Regions from separate parts of the Myxococcus faecalis genome, predicted to be linked through region 1. Evidence: riboswitches for the same ligand, from Rfam matches in the RefSeq annotation. Region 1 holds a riboswitch; each other region holds the start of a gene.
What was found. A riboswitch is a leader RNA that binds a small molecule or an ion and turns the genes downstream of it on or off. The one in region 1 is predicted to bind cobalamin.

Region 1 (4,204 bases):
GCGCGGCCCACCGTGGCCGGGAAGCGCTCCAGCCGGTGACGCGTGTGGACGGAGTCACCCTCCAACACCTCCAGGAAGATCACTTCGTCCACGACAGCCCCTCCAGGTAGCGGCGCGCCAGCTTGCGCGCGTTGTCCGCCGTGAAGCCGCCCAGCGTGAGGCTGGTGTCCACCCCGCTGGTGCTGGCGTTGAGCGCGGCGGCGCGCAGCACCAGGTCATAGAGCCCCGGGAAGCGCTTGTACGCGCGCAGGCACATGGCCGCGCGCACGGGCAGCCCGCCCACGTCCACGAACTCGGAGGTGCACCGGAAGTTGGTGACGTCCTCGCGCGAGGCCTCCACCGTGTCCGGGTCCTGCGAGAACAGCGCGGTGTAGAGCGCGGAGAAGCGCAGCGCGCCCAGCTCCTGGCTGGAGGCCTGCTGATGCAGGAAGGCCACCACGCCGGTGCGGTGCCGCGAGGACAGGTAGATGTCCTCCTCGGACGAGCACTGGTAGTTCGTCACGGTGTACGGCACCTCCGGGTCATGCGGCGTGTCGCCCCAGCACTTGAGGAAGGGAATCCACCGCCCCGGGACGTGGTAGCTGCCCAGGGCCTGCTTCGGCAGCGAGGCCGCGAGCATCTGCTCGGTGAGCCGCTGCTGGTTCTCGATGAGCTGCGCGCGCACCGTCTCCAGCAGCGCGGGCGTCGCGTCCGGCGCCATCTTCAGCGCCCGGCCGAGCAGCGTCCTCGCGCGGTGCACCGGCACCAGGAAGCCCAGCTGGTTGCCCATGGTGGCCACGTTGACGCCCACCACGGTGCCCTGCCCCGTCAGCGTCGGGCCGCCGCTCATGCCCGGGTTGATGGCGCCGCTGAAGTGCAGGCGCTCGTAGAGCGAGTCCTGGATGAAGCCGTTGTACGTGCCCTCGACGATGGTGGTGCCCAGGTCATGGGGGTTGCCCATGGCGAACAGGCGCGCGCCCTGGGGCGGCTCGCGGTCCTCCAGGACGAAGTAGTCCTTCACCGATTCATCCATGCGGATGACGGCCAGGTCGTGCACCACGTCCACGTCCACCAGGCGCGCGGGCACGGGCTCCCCGCCGGTGCGCAGCACGAGCTGCGCGGTGTAGTCCTCCGGGTGGAGCACCACGTCGGAGACCACGTGGTAGTTGGTGATGGCGTACCCGTCGCCCGAGACGAAGAAGGCGGAGCCGATGGAGGAGCGCGTGCCCGAGCGGCGCTCGATGATGCGCACCTGGGCGACGCGGTTCTGGATGCGCTGGAAGAGTTCGTGGGTGGCCGGGGGCAACACGGCCGGAGGCGGCTCGGGCGCGGGAGCGGGCACGACGTCGGGTTGGCTTCGGACGGCGGAGGGCGCGCCCGGTTCGGATGGGGCGACGGCCGGCGCCTGCCCCAGCACGGCGACGAGGAGGAAGACGAACATGGATGCGGCGCACGCTATCCCAGCGCCGCGCGCGCGGGGGTACCGAGTGGCGGGGCATGAGGCCTCCGGTGCGCTCGTCGACCCACCTGCCCTGTTGGCGACGCGCCGGGCAGCGGGTAGGGTCCGCCCCGCCCGAGGTGCCTCGTGGGGGTCCACGAGGTTTAGCAAGGGAATCCGGTGTGAATCCGGAGCTGCCCCGCAGCGGTCAGTGGGAACGAACGCCGTCGAACGCACTGGTCCTCGGCAGACGAGGGCTGGGAAGGGGCGGCGCCTAGGACGCCAGCACGCGCCGCGATGAGGGGCGGGTGGTGGGAGGCCCACGGAGCCCGAAAACCTGCCTCGAGCCCATCTGGGACGCGGACAGCGCCCCGGGTGGCGCTTCGCCCCCGGCCTTCGCGGGAAGGTCAGGCCATCCCTCGCGGCCCACCGCCGCCCTCGGAGGTCTTCATGTCCGGGGAGGCCCGTGGGCCAGGAGTCCGTCCATGAGTCACATGCAGCCGTCCCTCCCCTCCTCCGCCACCGAGACGCGGATGGTGGACATGGTGTTCCCGGATCAGACCAACCACTACGGCACCCTCTTCGGAGGTCAGGCCCTGAGGTGGATGGACATGTCCGCGTTCATCACCGCCAGCCGCTACACGCGCCGCACCGTGGTCACCGCGTCCAGCGAGCGCGTGGACTTCCACATGCCCGTGCAGCAGGGGCAGCTCGTGGAGCTGGTCAGCCGCGTGACGGCGACGGGCCGCACCTCCGTCACCGTGGACGTGGAGATGTTCGCCGAGGACCTGCTCACGGGCGCGCGGGAGCTGTGCACGCGCGGGCGCTTCGTGCTCGTGGCGCTGGATGAGCACCGCAAGCCCACCGCCGTGCCCCCGCTCTTGCCCGAGCCGGGTGCGCAGTGACGTGAAGCCCTGAAACGCAATCCGCGCCGGGGCCGGCTCCTCGGGCTCCGGCGCGCACTCCAGCAGATGGCATCACGCGGGGACCCGCCCGCCTCCGAGGCGGCCCGCTCGCGGCGCCGCCCAGGGCGCCACCGGGGATTCATTCGTGCGCGAGCCGCGCGGTCGTCACGACTCGGAGGCCATCCGCCCCGCGCGCCCCCGGCGCCACGCCGCGTATGACGCCACCAGCGCACCGGCCAGCGCCCCCGCGAGCGCGCCCAACAAGCGCCGGGGAACCACGCCAGGCGTCGTCGTCGGCTCCAGGCGGAACGTCTCCAGCGAGGCTCGGACGCTCGGCGCCAGCACCTCCCAGCGCACCGCGGGCGCGCTGACGACGACCACCGCGTGCCGCCCCTCGGACGCGAGCCCCGCCACCAGCACCGTGCGCGTCTGCCCCGCGTCCCGCAGCGTCCCCAGCACCTCCACGCGCGGCGCATCGCCTCCAATCCGGTCCACGCGCTCCGGCGACAGCACCACCCCCAGCTCCCGCTGGAAGTGCTGCATCACCGCCGACGCGAAGTCGTCACGCTCGGACGGGCTCGCGGAGAAGCCGCGCTCCACCACCGACACCAACATCGTCGCCGCCTCCGGGCCCTCGCCATCCGCGAGCGCCGCGGACAAGGACCTCGGCGTCTCCGCGTCCAACGTCACCGCCCCCGCCACCGAGCCCGTGTACGGCTCCCACCGCACCATGTGGAAGCCCTCGGGCGGACGCAGCACGTAGCCGTCGCGCCGCAGCTCGGTCCCGAGCGCGCCCGACAGCAACAACCACCCGCCTGCCACCCACGAGAGGCTCACACCGCGCAGCATAGGCCCCCCGAGCCCCGGACGCGGCCACTCACGCGCCAGGCCGCATGAACCCATGGATACCCAGAAGACACGGCTTCACGGGCATGAGGCCCACCGGCCCGGCTCACCGTGAAGTCAGGCCCGCGCGCCTTCGTTGTGACATCCCCGTCGGGCACGGGTAACCTCGCGCCGAGATGAATCCTGCAGCCCGGGTGGAGATGGAGGCTCGCGCCGACCGAGCGCTGCGCCGTGGAGAGCTGGTCGAGGCGCTCGACCTCTATGAGGCGCTCCTCCTGGCCTTCCCGGACGACGGCGCGCTCGCCGACAAGCTCGCCAACCTCCGCGAGTCCCTCCAGCCCCTGGAGCTCCAGAAGCTGGAGGCCTCCCGACCGCCCGAGGAGCCTGAGCTCCCGCTCGGCCCCTCCTCACCCGCCCAGGAGGGTGAGCGCCTGTTCGCCCTCGGGGACTACGTGGGAGCGGCCGCCGCCTACCGCCGCGCCGTCCAGGAGCGCCCCGACAACGAGCTCTTCAAGGAGCGGTTGATCGAGGTCTACCGGATGGCGAAGGAGATGCCCCTACAATCTCCGACAGACAAGGCGCTGCCCAAGGCGCCCCAGCCCCGTCTGCAGGCCCTGCTGGACCGCGTCGCCTCTCGTCGCCGCCTCAAGCGGGACTGATGGAAGCTCGCGTTTCCACTCGGAAATCCGATCCGTGAGGTGATTCGCGCGTTGCACCCCAGCGCGGGGGCCTCCTATCATCAGGTCCGACGTCGCTGTCATGGTGGGCACTCCTGCCTCTGACACCCGCGTCCGACCCCTATGGCCCGTTCACTGAGACTCGGAGTCCTCACCGGTGGCGGAGACTGCCCCGGGCTCAACGCGCTCATCCGCGGCCTCGTCAAGCGGGGCACGCACGAGTTCGGCCACGAGTTCGTCGGCATCGAGAACGGCTACATGGGCCTGGTGGAGCCCGACCTCACGCGTCCCCTCACCGAGGAGGACACGCGCGGCATCCTCCCCAAGGGCGGCACCATCCTGGGCACGTCCAACCGCGC
Region 2 (4,204 bases), 4.4 Mb from region 1:
TCCAGCAGGGCCTCGGGCGCGTGCACCCGGGCGTGGCCTCCGGGGGACTCGAGGCCCGGATGCGCTTCGAGCCGCACCTCCACCCAGCCCTCGGCGGCGGTGCCGGGCTGGGGGAGGTCGGGGCAGGAGGCGCCCTCGGGCGGAGGGGCCAGGACGATGGCCTCCCGCCACTCGCCGCCGCACCCCGCGCCCAGCGTGGCCAGGGCACAGCCGCCCCGGGCCAACGTGAGGAGCGCGGCGCGGCGGTCCAGGTCCGTCATGGCGCGGCGGTCAGCGACACGCCGTTCACCACGGCGACGGCGTCCAGGTCGAACCCCGCGGAGGTGCCCGCCGAGCCGTTGGTGCCCGCGTCGACGATGCGCACGTAGCGCGCCCGGGCGAGGCCCACGGTGGCCAGGTCGAACCCGTCACCGCCGGCCACGGCGGGGTCCGTGGCGCTGATGCCAGCGGCGGGGTTGGCCGTCACGGGACGCACGCCCGCGCAGCCCGGGTAGTTGTTCGTCGCGTCCGAGGGGGCGCAGGGGAACTCGTGCCACTGCACGCCGTCGTCGCTCACCGAGACGCGGCCCCGCTCGGTGAAGGCGCGCGGGCCTCCGGCGATGAGGAAGCCGTTCTCGAAGACGAGCAGGTCCACGCCCGGGCCATCCACCACCGCGAGGTCCGTGAAGCGCAGGGTGATGGAGCCACCCTGCCCCAGCGAGAGGACATCCAGCGAGCCGCTGTCCAGCCCCCCGCCCACCGGCGCGCCCAGGACGATGGACGGGAAGCGGTCCTGTCCGAAGCCCGCGCCGGGGCCGGGCAGGTACTCGACCACCTCGTCGGCGTACGGGTCAGCGGGCCGCGAGGGGCTCGCGTCGGTCCCCGAGTCACCGGGCCCCGCGTCGTCGTCCGTGACGGGAGCCTCGTCCCCACCGCACGCGGACAGGCTCAGCGCCAGGGCGAGCACGGTGCCGCGACCGAACCACGAGGAGGCGCGCGTGCTCACGGCGCCACCTGGAGGCGCACCAGGCGCCGGCCGTTGCGGTCGGACACGCCGACGAGCACGTCGGAGCCGAGCGCCTTGAGCATCCGCACCGTGGTGCACTGGTTGACGTAGGTGAGCACGGGCACGCGCGCGCCCACCGTCACGGCGTCATTCGCGCCGACCGACAGCGCGTAGCGGGACACGTCGGTGGCGACGAAGTCGTAGTCCGGGGGAGCGTAGGCGCCGCGGTTGAGCACCACGCCACCGCCGAAGGCCGCGACGTCGTTGAAGTCGCTGCCCACGTCGACCTTCGCCTGGGTGCCCAGGTCCAGCGGCGTGCCGCTGGTGATGGCGGTGGCGAGCGTCGTGGGCGCCACGCCGTGGAGGACGTTGACGAAGTTCTGGTCGAAGTAGCCCAGCGCGGCGACGCCCGTGTCCGTCACGGCGGTGAAGCCGCTGCCCACCACGTCACCCTGCGGGAAGTTGACCGCGCGCACCGTGCCCATGGGGTCCGTGGACGTCACGAGACCATAGACAGCCAGGTCGGAGGCCGAGCCCAGACCGCCGCCGTTGACGAGCACCGCGCTCAGCTCCCCGGACGTGAAGGCCGCCGCGGAGAAGTTCTTGGGCGCGACGACGAAGCTCGAGTTGGCCGGCGTGGCCAGGTCATACGCGGCGACGTTGCCCGGCGAGCCCGTGGCGCCCAGCGTGTAGCCGGTGAAGACGCGCAGGCCGTCGTTGATGACGTAGCCGTTCGGGTACACCGTGGCGCCGCCCTCGCGGTCCGCGGGGGTGATGATGTCGAAGAGCTTCGTGGTGCCCGGCAGCAGGTCGGGCCAGGTGCCCAGCGAGTACAGCGCGGCGTCCTTGCCCCGTCCCTGGATGCCGTAGAACGCATACGTGGGACCCGGAGAGGCACCGAGCGCGAGGATGTCCGGCGACAGCGCCACGGACTCGGCGGCGACGAAGCCCGGCTGGAGCACGAGCGTGCCCAGCTTCGGGTCCAGCGGCACCGTCGCGCAGTCGACCACCACGGGGCCGGCATCCGGCTCACCCGCGTCCGGCGCACCTGCATCCGGCTCACCCGCGTCGGGCGTGCCCGAGTCCGGCTGACCCGCGTCGGGCGTGCCGGAGTCCGGCGTACCAGAATCCGGCGTCCCGGAGTCCGGCGGGCCCGCGTCGGGCGTGCCCGAATCCGGCGTCCCCGCGTCGGGCGTCGGGGTGGTGGGGGCAGGCTCGGTCTCGCACCGCTCGTCGACGCAGACCCACTGCTGCCCCGCGGGGGCCTCGCCGTTGTCGGCGCGGCAGTCGAATGGGTCGACACACTCCGGGTTGCAGCCGGTGCCGAGCAGGGCCACGGCGAAGGAGGCCACGGCCAGTGATGCGGACTTCATCCAAGGTTTCGCGCGCTTCGATTCAGCCGTCTTCATCTGCGTCCTCGTCCCTCTCCGCCCCCACGGGCGGGTGGGCTTCCAGGAGGACGCGGTCGAAGGCGGGCACCCGAGCACCCCACGGTGCGCGGTGAATGGGCTGACGCCTCCGCCGCCTCCCCTCGGAGGCCTCGGTGATGTCCGTGCCCAAGGGGCACGGGTCCACGGCAGGTTTTCGGACTCGCAGGCGCGGGAGCCCCGGAGGGCGCCCACCTAGTGGCCGTCGCTTCCCAGTCCCGTGAGGGACCAGTGCTTCAATGACGGCGGTCGTTCCTGCACACCGCTGCGGGGCAGTCCCGGATTCGCACCGGGTTCCCTAGAGCCGCCGTGGTTCGCACGACGGCACCGAGGACGCGGCCGGGATATGGCGGGCGACAGGCATTGTCAATGGAGCGCGGTGACGTCGATGGCGTTGGACACGGGGCGTCGAGGGTCCACCGGGCACGCCTCCAGCGCGGGGCCCTTCGCGGTGGGCGTGGAGGAGCCCCTGCGCTCGGTGAGGGTGCCATCACCGACCTCCACGACGAAGACGCGGCCCGCGTTGGTGTCCGCCAGGTACACCGCGCCTCGGGACACGGCGAAGCGGCTGGCCACCGACAACAGGCAACCCGGTGCGCCGGGCTGACAGCCGGGATTCAGCGCGTAGGAGGCCACGGGGACATCGTTCTTCACCAGCACCAGCCCCGTGGAGCGAACGGACGTGGCGAGGTAGCCGTTGGCCGTGTCGTAGATGGCCTCACCGATGCAGGCGACCACGAGCTGGTCACCGACGGCTTCCACGTAGCCCGCGTTGAGGCAGCGCTCCTGGCCCAGGTCGATGGCGCTGACGGCGCCGGTGGCGGGGTCGATGCGCGCGAGCATGCCCGGCCCGTTGGGGCGGTAGTCGTTGGCGGGGTTGAGGTTGGTGAGCGCCACGTACACGTGGGTGCGCGTCGCCGTCACCGAGAACGGCAGGGGCATGGAGCCCGTGCCGTCGAAGGGCTTCAGGTCCAGGCCGGTGAGCGACAGCGTGTCCACCTTGCGCGGCTGCGTGGGGTCGGAGATGTCCACGCGCGCCACGGCGTTGCCGTGCTGGAAGTTGGAGCTGCCGGTGCCGAAGAGCGGGATGTAGAGCAGGTCGCCGAAGCGCGCGAGCGCCTGGGGGCTGGTGTTCGGGCCGAGGTTCAACTGCCCCACGGTGCGCAGGCCCAGGCCGTTGCCGTGGGACGGACCGTCACGGCGGAGCACCTGGAGCGTGTTGTTCACCGAGTCGATGACGTACACGTGGGGCGGGTCCACGAGGATGTCATTGGGGGAGCCGGACACGACGCCCAGCGAGTCCTCCTCGACGAGCGCGCCCAGGTTGCCTCCAGGCGCCTGGAGCAGCTTGCCGTTGGTCATGTCCGCGCCGAGCACGAAGCCATCCCAGGACGCGAGCGCCTGGATGCCCGCGCCGAACTCTCGGCGAGGTCCGAGCTGGTCCGTCCCCGCCTGGAGGCCCACGAGCTGCCCGTTGGTGAAGCACGCGGCCACGACGTCGTAGGTGCAACGCCCGGAGCGGCAGGACTGCGCGTCGGGGCACACGTTGCCGCAGGCGCCGCAGTGGAGCGCGTCCGTCTGGCCGTCCACGCACGCGCCGGAGCAGCGCAGCAGCCCCTCGGAGCAGCCCTCGCGACAGGTGCCGGACTCGCAGACCTGCCCGGCGGCACAGGCCGAGCCACACGCGCCGCAGTGGGCGACATCCGTCGCGGTGTCCACGCAGGCGCCGTTGCAGGACTCGGTGCCCGCGCGGCAACCACAGGCGCCGTCCTGACAGACCTCCCCCGAGGAG
Region 3 (4,204 bases), 4.5 Mb from region 1:
CCAAACCGGTTCTGCGTGCGCAGCCACGTGTAGCCACCGCTCGCCGACAGCCACGAGAGCAGCCGCGCCTCCGCCTCCAGCTCCGCGCCCCACACCCGCGCGGCGTCGAAGTTGTACGGCCGCGCCATCATCGGCGGATACAGCTCGTACGCGATGAGGTCCTCGTAAAGCGCCGCGAAGCCGCCCGCCGTCACACTCCACCGAGGAGCCCCCGCCACCGTCGCCTGGGAGTCCCAGACCACCGCCGCGTCCGCGTAGAGCGCCCGCTCGGGCCTCAGCCCCGGATTGGGCAACAACGTCCCCTGACGGATGTACAGCTCCAGGAACGACGGCGCGCGATGCGACTGTCCCGCGTTCGCCCGAAGCCCCACGCCTCCGCCCAACGACAGCCACGCGCCGACCTTCGGCGAGAACAACCAGTAGGGCCCCACCCGCTCGAACCGCAGCGACGGCACGACGCTCAACACGTCAGCCACCAGCGCCCACTCGTCCATCACCATGACACTGCCGCGCCACCAGCTCGCGGACTGCGCGCCCTTCGCCTGGGTGACCTGCTCCCCCGACGACGCCACCGTGGCCGTCAGCGCATGCCCGCCCCCGAGCAGCGTCCGCCCCTCCACCTCCACCCCACCCACGACATGCCGCTGCGGACCTCCCGCCCCCAGCAGCCCCCCCGTCACCTCCAGGCCATCGCGACGGAAGAAGCCCCTCGCACTCGCCTGCGTCCCCAACCACCGCACGCCCAATGACAGCCGGTCCAGGTCCTGTCGCCCCGCGGACTGGGGGTTCTGTACCGTGCCCGGAATCGCGCGGTCCTCCAGCGACAGCTCGGACAGCACATCCAGCCGCGAGCCCCCCGGGAGCCGCCGCCGATACCGCAGCAGCACGCCTCCCCCCTTCGCGTCGTTGCGCGCGCGCGCCTCCGCCGTGACGGGGTTGTCCGGCACCGCGGGCAGCTCATCCAGCTCGTACGCGAAGTCCCCATCCGAGCGCCCCGCGTGCAGCAGCACCAGCGCGTTCCCGTCCAACAAAGGCCCGGTGATGGCCACGTGCCCCAGCGCCGTGTTCCAGCTCCCGTAGACCACCTCTCCACTGGCCCGCACGTGCGACGACGGCGCGCGCGTGACGATGTTCACCGCGCCGCCGAGCCCTCCCGAGCCATAGCGAGCCCCCGCGCCCCCGCGCAGCACCTCCAGTCGCTCCACCAATGCGGCCGGCACCTGCGACAGGTCCGCCATGCCGCCCGCGCCGTTGAGCGGGATTCCATCCAGGAACACCAGCACCCCGTTCGACGCCGCGCCGCGCACCACCAGGCTCTTGCTCTGCCCGTAGCCACCCGAGTCCTGCACCGCGAGCCCCACCGAGCCCACGAGCAGCTCCGCCGTGTCCCGCGCCTCGCCCGCATGCTCGCTCGCGTCGATGACGGTGATGGCGCCCGTGGGGTCGCGGCGCTCGGGGGCGTCGGGAGGCGGCGGCGCCTTGCCTCGCACCACCGTCGCGGGCACGACGACGTCGTCCGTCGCCTGCGCGCGCGCTCCGGAAGGCAGGCTGAGCGCCAGGCACACCAGGTGCCCGGCGAGGAAGGTGCGCCGCATGCTCCGCCTTCCGCTCTCTCCATCGAAGAGAGAAGGCCATCCGCACGTGCCGCCACGCGACACGTCCGCACCCTCGGGCAGGTCTCCTGGCTGATGGACTCCAGCTCCAGGCGCACGACGCGTCTGGCTGGAAGGGGGCTTCCGCCTTCCCCCGGAGCGTCCGCCTGGACACCGCCGGAGTGGCGACAACCGAAGTCCCCGGCCCTGACCTCAGGGCGGCCCATTCACAGTGGCGGGACCGCGCCGGAATCGCACCGGCTTCCCTCTTGAAAGCCCGACATGGGCACCCAAGGGCGCACCCCTTCTAGGAGCTGACTACCAGCGCGTCAAGCGCACCCGGGACGACACCTCGCACGCGCGCGCGTAGGACTCGAAGGCGCTCGCCTGCAGGAACACCACCTGCGCGCCCCCCAGTCGCAGCGAGGCCTGGCTGAACAGCGGCGTCGAGCGCCCCGGTACAATCAGCACCCCCTCCACGAAGGTGCCGCCGTGGCTCTCCAGGTCCGTCACGCTCCACACCTCGGTGTGCGGTTCCGGACGGAAGCGCGCGTGCTGTCGCGACACGGTGGGCTCGGGCAGGACGATGTCGCACTCGGGGCTGCGGCCCACCATCACCTCCGGCCCTCGGCCAGGGAAGCGCGGACACAGCTCGAACACCACGGGCTCCACGACTCGCGATGGAATCGGCACCTTCAGCGTCGGCGGCTCCGCCTGCGCCACGGAGCGCGGACGGCTCGGCATGGAGTCCCACACCAGAACGGGCCACCCGACCTCCCGCAGCAGGGCTTCGCGGTCCTCCTGGAGCCGGGACATCAGCGCGGACAGACGGTGGAGCACGACGAGCCCTCCAGGCCGGGAAGGTGTGCACGCAAACCTGTGCACGCCCCCTCGCCCTGTCCACCCCCCTTGCGTCACTCCACGGTTCCGCAGGCGCTCGCCAGCGAGAGGATGTCGGAGTCGTAGTGCAACGCCAGCGTGCCGGACGACTCGATGTGGCGCACGAAGACGGAGCCGAACACCTCCGCGTTGCCGCTGAGCGTCAGCGTGGCGCCGGGCGCGTAGAGGTTTCCCGCGAGCACACTGCCCGCGGAGATGCCCAGCGTCCCCGTCCCCGCGGCGTACACGCGCACCTTCGCCGGCGCGTCCACGGACCCCAGCAGGAGCTGGCCGGCCACCGTCATGTCGCCGCCCACGAACAAGTCCAGCTCCCCCGGCGGCACCACCTCCACCGAGAGCCGCTCGCCGATGACGACGCTGTCCCGCACGAAGAGCGCGGTGCGCTCGCGCACCACGAGGTTCAGCCGGCCCTGGCCCTCGATGCCCGTCAGGAAGAAGCGCCCGCACGGCAGCTCCAGCGTGCGCTCGCCGGTGAAGCCCTGCAGCGCCGAGGGCTCCAGGTCGATGACGTCGTTGTGGTTCTCGCGAGCGTGGTTGGCGATGAGCCCCTGGATGTCCACCACCGACGCGGTGTCCCCGCACGCGCACGGCGACACCGAGTCCACCGGCTCGCGCAGCACCTCGGCGGCCGTCACCGTGCCGGACATGCTGCGCTCCGCGGGCACCGCCAGCTTGCCCGCCACGCTCAGCGACGCGAGCCCCACGTCGCCGCGCACCCACGCGTCCCCCGTCACCTGCGCGGACACGTTGCCGCTGAGCGGACCGCCGCTGTACAGCCCGCCGCCCACCGACAGGCCGCGCCCCAGCAGGATGCCGTCCGCGCCGCCCGCGCTCAGCCCGCCGCCAATCGTCAGCGTGTCGTTGGCCGCGACGCCGCCGTTCGTCGCCACCGCACCGCCCTTGCCGCCCGGCACGTACTTGCCCAGCGAGCTCTTGAACGCATCCGTGGTGAGCGACGCGCTGAAGGCCAGCCGCTCGCACGAGCACAGCGCGTAGCGGAAGGCCCGCTCGGCCAGGTGCCCGCTGCACACCTTCGCGCCCGTGAGGCTGTCGCCCACCAGGAGCAGCGGCCCCGTGGACGCGCAGAAGGCGGTGTGGTCATCGGCGGGCTGCTCGCCCTCGCCCGTCGTCGGCCCGGCGTCCGACGAGGCCACCGGCCCCGCGTCGTTGCGAGGCGTCTCGATGAAGGCCACCGGGTCCTTCACCTCGCACGCGCTCCAGGCGCCCACCAACCCCAGCACGCAGAGGACCTTCGTCCCGGACTTCCACGGCGACACGTTGGCGCGACTCATCGACCTGAGACCTCCTTCAGCCGCTTCCGGGCCGCCACGGCATGGGGCGAATCGGGGTGACGCGCGACGAAGTCCTCCAACGCGCGCACCTCGCCGTCCCGGTCCCCCAGCGCGCGCAGCGCCTCGGTGACACCGTGGCTCGCCTCTTCTTCCAACAAGCCCCCGGGCCAGCCCTTCAGGGCCTCCTGGTACTGGCGCAGCGCCCCGCGCGCATCGCCCAGGTGCTCCAGCCTCAACGCGCCCGAGGCCACGCGCGCGACGTACGCGGACATGCCCTGGGGCTCGGCGCGGATGACGCGCAGGTAGAGCGCCTCGGCCGCCTTCCACTGTCCGGTGGCCCGATGCGCGTTGGCCCGGCGCAGCAGGTCCTCCGGCGCGGGCGCGGCGGACGGCGCGCTCATCCGGGGCTTCACCGGAGCG
Region 4 (4,204 bases), 5.0 Mb from region 1:
CCTCCGTCTGCGTCGACGTGGGCGTCAGCGTGAACCCCATCACCGTGAAGCCCACCATCAACACCACCAGCGAGCCCAGCATCAGCCCCTTGTACCGGCCGATGCGCGACACCAGCTGACCGCTGAGGATGTTGCCCGCCACCACGCCCAACGTCAGCGGCGTCAACGTCAGCCCCGCGTGCGTGGCCGACAGCCCCACCACGTTCACCATGAACAGCGGCAGGAACACCACGCCCGACAGGAACACCGCGCCGATGACGAACACCGCCGCGTTCCCCAGCGCGAACGTCCGGTCCTGGAACAGCTTCAGGTCCAGCAGCGGCTCCTGCGCGCGCCTCTCCTCGCGCAGGAACAACACCGTCCCCGCCGCCGCGAGCGCGAACAACCCCAGCACCTGCCACGAACCCCACGCCCAGCCGCCACCGTGCGCCACCTGCTCCGCGCCACGCCCCAGGCTGAGCGCGAGCAGGAGCGGCACCACCGCCAGCGCCAGCAGCACCGCGCCCGTCACATCCAGCCTCCCGCGCGAGGCCCCCGGAGGCTTGAGCGCCGGCATGCGCGAGAGCACGAGCGCGAGCGCCACCGCGCCCACCGGCAGGTTGATGAAGAACACCCAGTGCCACCCCAGCCGGTCCGTGATGAAGCCTCCCGCCAGCGGCCCCACCACGCTCGACAGGCCGAACATCGCGCCGAACAGGCCCTGGTACTTGCCTCGCTCGCGCGGCGGATAGAGGTCCGCCACCACCGACAGCGACGCGGTGAAGAGCGCCGCGCTGCCCACCCCCTGCACCGCGCGGTACAGGATGAGCGTCAGCGTCGAGCGCGACACGCCGCACAGGAAGCTGCCCAGCAGGAACACGACGATTCCCGCCGCCAGCACAATGCGCCGGCCCAGCAGGTCCGACAGCTTCCCCCACACGGGCACCATCATCGTCGACGCGACCAGGTACGACGTCGTCAGCCACGGATAGAGCGCGGGGGAGATGCCCAGGTCCGCCTGGATGGAGGGACCCGCCGTGGCGACAATCGTCTGGTCCAGCGCCGCGAGCAGCAGCCCGAGCAGCGCGCCCGACATCGTGAACACCCTCTGTGCACGGGTGAACGTGAAGGGCGCGGCGGCGGTGTTCGCGGCGGACGGAGCCATGGTCTGGAGGCGTCCTCCGACGCGGAGCGCCACCGATGAAGGTGACGCCTGCGCGCGGGATGCGCCAGCGCTCATGCACGGCAGGTTGCTCGTCGAACATCCCCGCGCACCGGCAGACGTCACGTCCCCGCGCGTCGAGCGCGCACCGGCGCTTCGCTTGACAGTCCGAAGAGGCGAACAGTACATACCGCCCCATGTTGGTGCTCGGACCTCGGTCCGAGCTTAAAAGGGAACCCGGTTCGAATCCGGGGCTGCCCCGCAGCGGTAAGTGAGAACGAGCCTCGTCATCCGCACTGGTTCCCCTGGGGAGCTGGGAAGCGACGAGTCGTAGGAAGCCGGCCCCCAAGGCCGAAGCGCTCACGAGCCCGAAGACCTGCCCGCATCCGACCGTGGGAGAAATCCACGGACGGTTTCGACCTGGAGCCGCGTGGGACGGCCGGAAGGTTCGAGCGGCGCTCGTGCCTCGACGGGCCCTCACGCACGCTCGACTTCTCCGACCTCCATCCCCCGTGTCTCCAGTCGCCCGTGGGGGCGAAGGTCGGTCCGTGGGCTCCAGTCGGGGCCTGGTGTGCGCTCACGCGCGCATCGTGACTGCCCTTCTTCCACGCGGGAGCCCTGTCGGGCGACCTCCGGTCGTCCGCGCTGCGTGGAGGACGGACGATGCGGGACGAAGCCAGGCACACGGTGCGCTACCCCCAGGGGAACGTGCTGCTGCGCAATCTCGCGCGCGACTTCCCCGTGGTGACGCACGGCCAGGGCGTCCACCTCTTCGACGCGAGCGGCAAGCGCTACCTCGACGCCTCCGCCGGTGCGCTCGTGGCCAGCGTGGGTCACGGCAACCGCGAGGTGGCGGACCGCATCCATGAGCAGCTGCTGCGCGTCGCCTACGTCAACGGCACCCACTTCACCACCGACGTCACCGAGGCGCTCGCCACGCGCCTGTGCGCCCTCGCGCCCCAGGGGCTCACGCGCGCCGCGTTCCTCGGCTCGGGCTCCGAGGCGGTGGAGGCCGCGGTGAAGTTCGTCCGCCAGCTCTGGGTCGAGCGCGGCCAGCCCCAGCGCGGCAAGGTCATCGCGCGCGTGCCCGGCTACCACGGCAACACGCTGTACGCGCTCTCGCTGTCGGGGCGGCCCCACTACAAGACCTTCTTCGGCCCCCTGCTGGCGGAGGTCGTCACCACGCCCGCGCCGTACCCGTACCGCTCCGGGCTGGAGGACTACGCGCGCGACGGCGCCGAGCACTACGCGCGGCTGCTCGAGGAGACGATTCGCCGCGAGGGCCCGGACACCATCGCCGCCTTCATCGCGGAGCCCGTCATCGGCTCGTCCGCGGGCGCGTCGCCTCCACCGCCCGGGTACTTCGAGCGCGTGAGCGCCGTGTGCCGCGAGTACGGCATCCTCACCATCGCCGACGAGGTCATGTGCGGCTGCGGGCGCACCGGCCGCTTCTTCGCCAGCGACCTGTTCCACTTCACCCCGGACGTGCTGGTGCTCGGCAAGGGCATCAGCGGGGGCTACGCGCCCTTGAGCGCGCTGCTCATCCGCGAGGAGCACCTGGAGGAGCTGTGCCGGGGCTCGGGCGGCTTCATGCACGCGCAGACGTACCTCCAGGCGCCCGCGATGACGGCGGCGGGGCTGGCGGTGCTCGACTACTACGAGCGGCACGACCTGGTGGCCCACGCCGGGCGCGTGGGCGCGCACCTCCAGCGCCGCCTGCGTGAGGCGCTGGGCGCGCTGCCACATGTCGGCTCCGTGCAGGGCGTGGGGCTGATGGCCGGCATCGAGCTGGTCGAGGACACCGCGAGCAAGCGCCCCTTCCCACGCGCGCGCAAGGTCATCGAGCGACTGCTGTCGGCGCTGTTCGAGCGGGGGCTGGTCCTCTGGTCCAACACGGGCCACGCGGACGGGACGAACGGGGACCTGCTCATGGTCGGTCCTCCGTTGGTCATCACCGAGGCGGAGGTCGACGAACTGGTCGACACGCTCGCCCGCGGCATCCACCACTTCTTCCAGGAGGCGTCATGAGTTTCCGCATCACCTACTCGGTGCTGGAGGCGGACCTGTCCGCGCTGCACGCGCAGTTCGACGAGGCGCTCGCCGCCGTGCGCTCGACGCTGGGCGGAGAGCTGCCGTCGTGGCTCGGCGGCGAGGCGTTCCGGAGTGGAGACCTGCTTCAGAGCCGCAACCCCGCGCGGCCGGACGAGCTTCTCGTGTCCGTCCACCGCACGCCCGTGGCCGAGGTGGACCGCGTGGTGCGCGTGGCGCGCGAGGCCCAGCGCGGCTGGGGCGCGACGCCGTGGCAGGAGCGCGTGCGCATCCTCCGCCGCGCCGCGGACCTCATCTCCGAGCGGCGCATGGAGCTGTCCGCGCGCATGACGCTGGAGGTGGGCAAGAGCCGGCTCGAGTCGCTCGGTGACGTGGAGGAGTCGGCGGACCTGCTGCGCTACTACGCGGGTCAGCTCGAGCAGGCGGAGGGCTACTCGCGGCCCATGGCGCGCTTGTCCCCCAACGAGGACACGCGCAGCGTGCTGCGGCCCTACGGCGTCTTCGTCATCATCTCGCCGTTCAACTTCCCGCTCGCGCTCGCGGCGGGGATGAGCGGCGGCGCGCTGCTCGGCGGCAACAGCGTCATCCTCAAGCCCAGCGAGGAGACGCCCTGGTGCGCGGAGGGCCTGTACCAGGCGCTCGTCGACGCGGGCCTGCCTCCGGGCGTCTTCCAGGTCGCGCACGGCGAGGGCGAGGCGGTGGGCGCGGCGCTGGTGCGCCACCCCGGCATCGACGGCGTGTCCTTCACCGGCAGCAAGGCGGTGGGCATGGAGCTGCACCGGCGGATGTCCACGGGCCGCGTGCGGCCGTGCCTCCTGGAGCTGGGCGGGAAGAACCCCGCCATCGTCTGTCGCGACGCGGACCTGGAGGCCGCCATCGAGGGTTGCTTCCGCTCCGCCTTCGGCATGTCCGGTCAGAAGTGCAGCGCCCTGTCGCGCATCTATGTTCACGAGTCGCTCTACAACGCGTTCACCGACGGCCTCGCCGCGAAGGCGCGTGACGCGCGGGTGGGTG

Region 2: linked by a shared signal. The riboswitch ahead of VZQ01_RS25220 (hypothetical protein) and the one ahead of VZQ01_RS42370 (acyl-CoA thioesterase) in region 1 are both predicted to bind cobalamin.
Region 3: linked by a shared signal. The riboswitch ahead of VZQ01_RS25210 (TonB-dependent receptor plug domain-containing protein) and the one ahead of VZQ01_RS42370 (acyl-CoA thioesterase) in region 1 are both predicted to bind cobalamin.
Region 4: linked by a shared signal. The riboswitch ahead of VZQ01_RS19090 (aminotransferase family protein) and the one ahead of VZQ01_RS42370 (acyl-CoA thioesterase) in region 1 are both predicted to bind cobalamin.

Annotation. Positions count from the first base shown of each region.
Region 1 is NZ_CP144336.1:10,719,921-10,724,124, forward strand. Features, by position in the region: gene VZQ01_RS42360 (FHA domain-containing protein) at 1-92, opposite strand, end outside; gene VZQ01_RS42365 (S1C family serine protease) at 80-1,420, opposite strand; cobalamin riboswitch at 1,539-1,776, shown strand; gene VZQ01_RS42370 (acyl-CoA thioesterase) at 1,903-2,322, shown strand; gene VZQ01_RS42375 (hypothetical protein) at 2,488-3,171, opposite strand; gene VZQ01_RS42380 (hypothetical protein) at 3,345-3,827, shown strand; gene VZQ01_RS42385 (6-phosphofructokinase) at 3,969-4,204, shown strand, end outside.
Region 2 is NZ_CP144336.1:6,273,113-6,277,316, reverse strand. Features, by position in the region: gene VZQ01_RS25230 (QcrA and Rieske domain-containing protein) at 1-260, opposite strand, end outside; gene VZQ01_RS25225 (cell surface protein) at 257-985, opposite strand; gene VZQ01_RS25220 (hypothetical protein) at 982-2,358, opposite strand; cobalamin riboswitch at 2,544-2,759, opposite strand; gene VZQ01_RS25215 (MXAN_6577-like cysteine-rich protein) at 2,779-4,204, opposite strand, start outside.
Region 3 is NZ_CP144336.1:6,268,021-6,272,224, reverse strand. Features, by position in the region: gene VZQ01_RS25210 (TonB-dependent receptor plug domain-containing protein) at 1-1,595, opposite strand, end outside; cobalamin riboswitch at 1,655-1,901, opposite strand; gene VZQ01_RS25205 (FHA domain-containing protein) at 1,911-2,432, opposite strand; gene VZQ01_RS25200 (DUF7305 domain-containing protein) at 2,507-3,784, opposite strand; gene VZQ01_RS25195 (tetratricopeptide repeat protein) at 3,781-4,204, opposite strand, start outside.
Region 4 is NZ_CP144336.1:4,776,760-4,780,963, reverse strand. Features, by position in the region: gene VZQ01_RS19095 (MDR family MFS transporter) at 1-1,144, opposite strand, end outside; cobalamin riboswitch at 1,326-1,539, shown strand; gene VZQ01_RS19090 (aminotransferase family protein) at 1,805-3,169, shown strand; gene VZQ01_RS19085 (aldehyde dehydrogenase family protein) at 3,166-4,204, shown strand, end outside.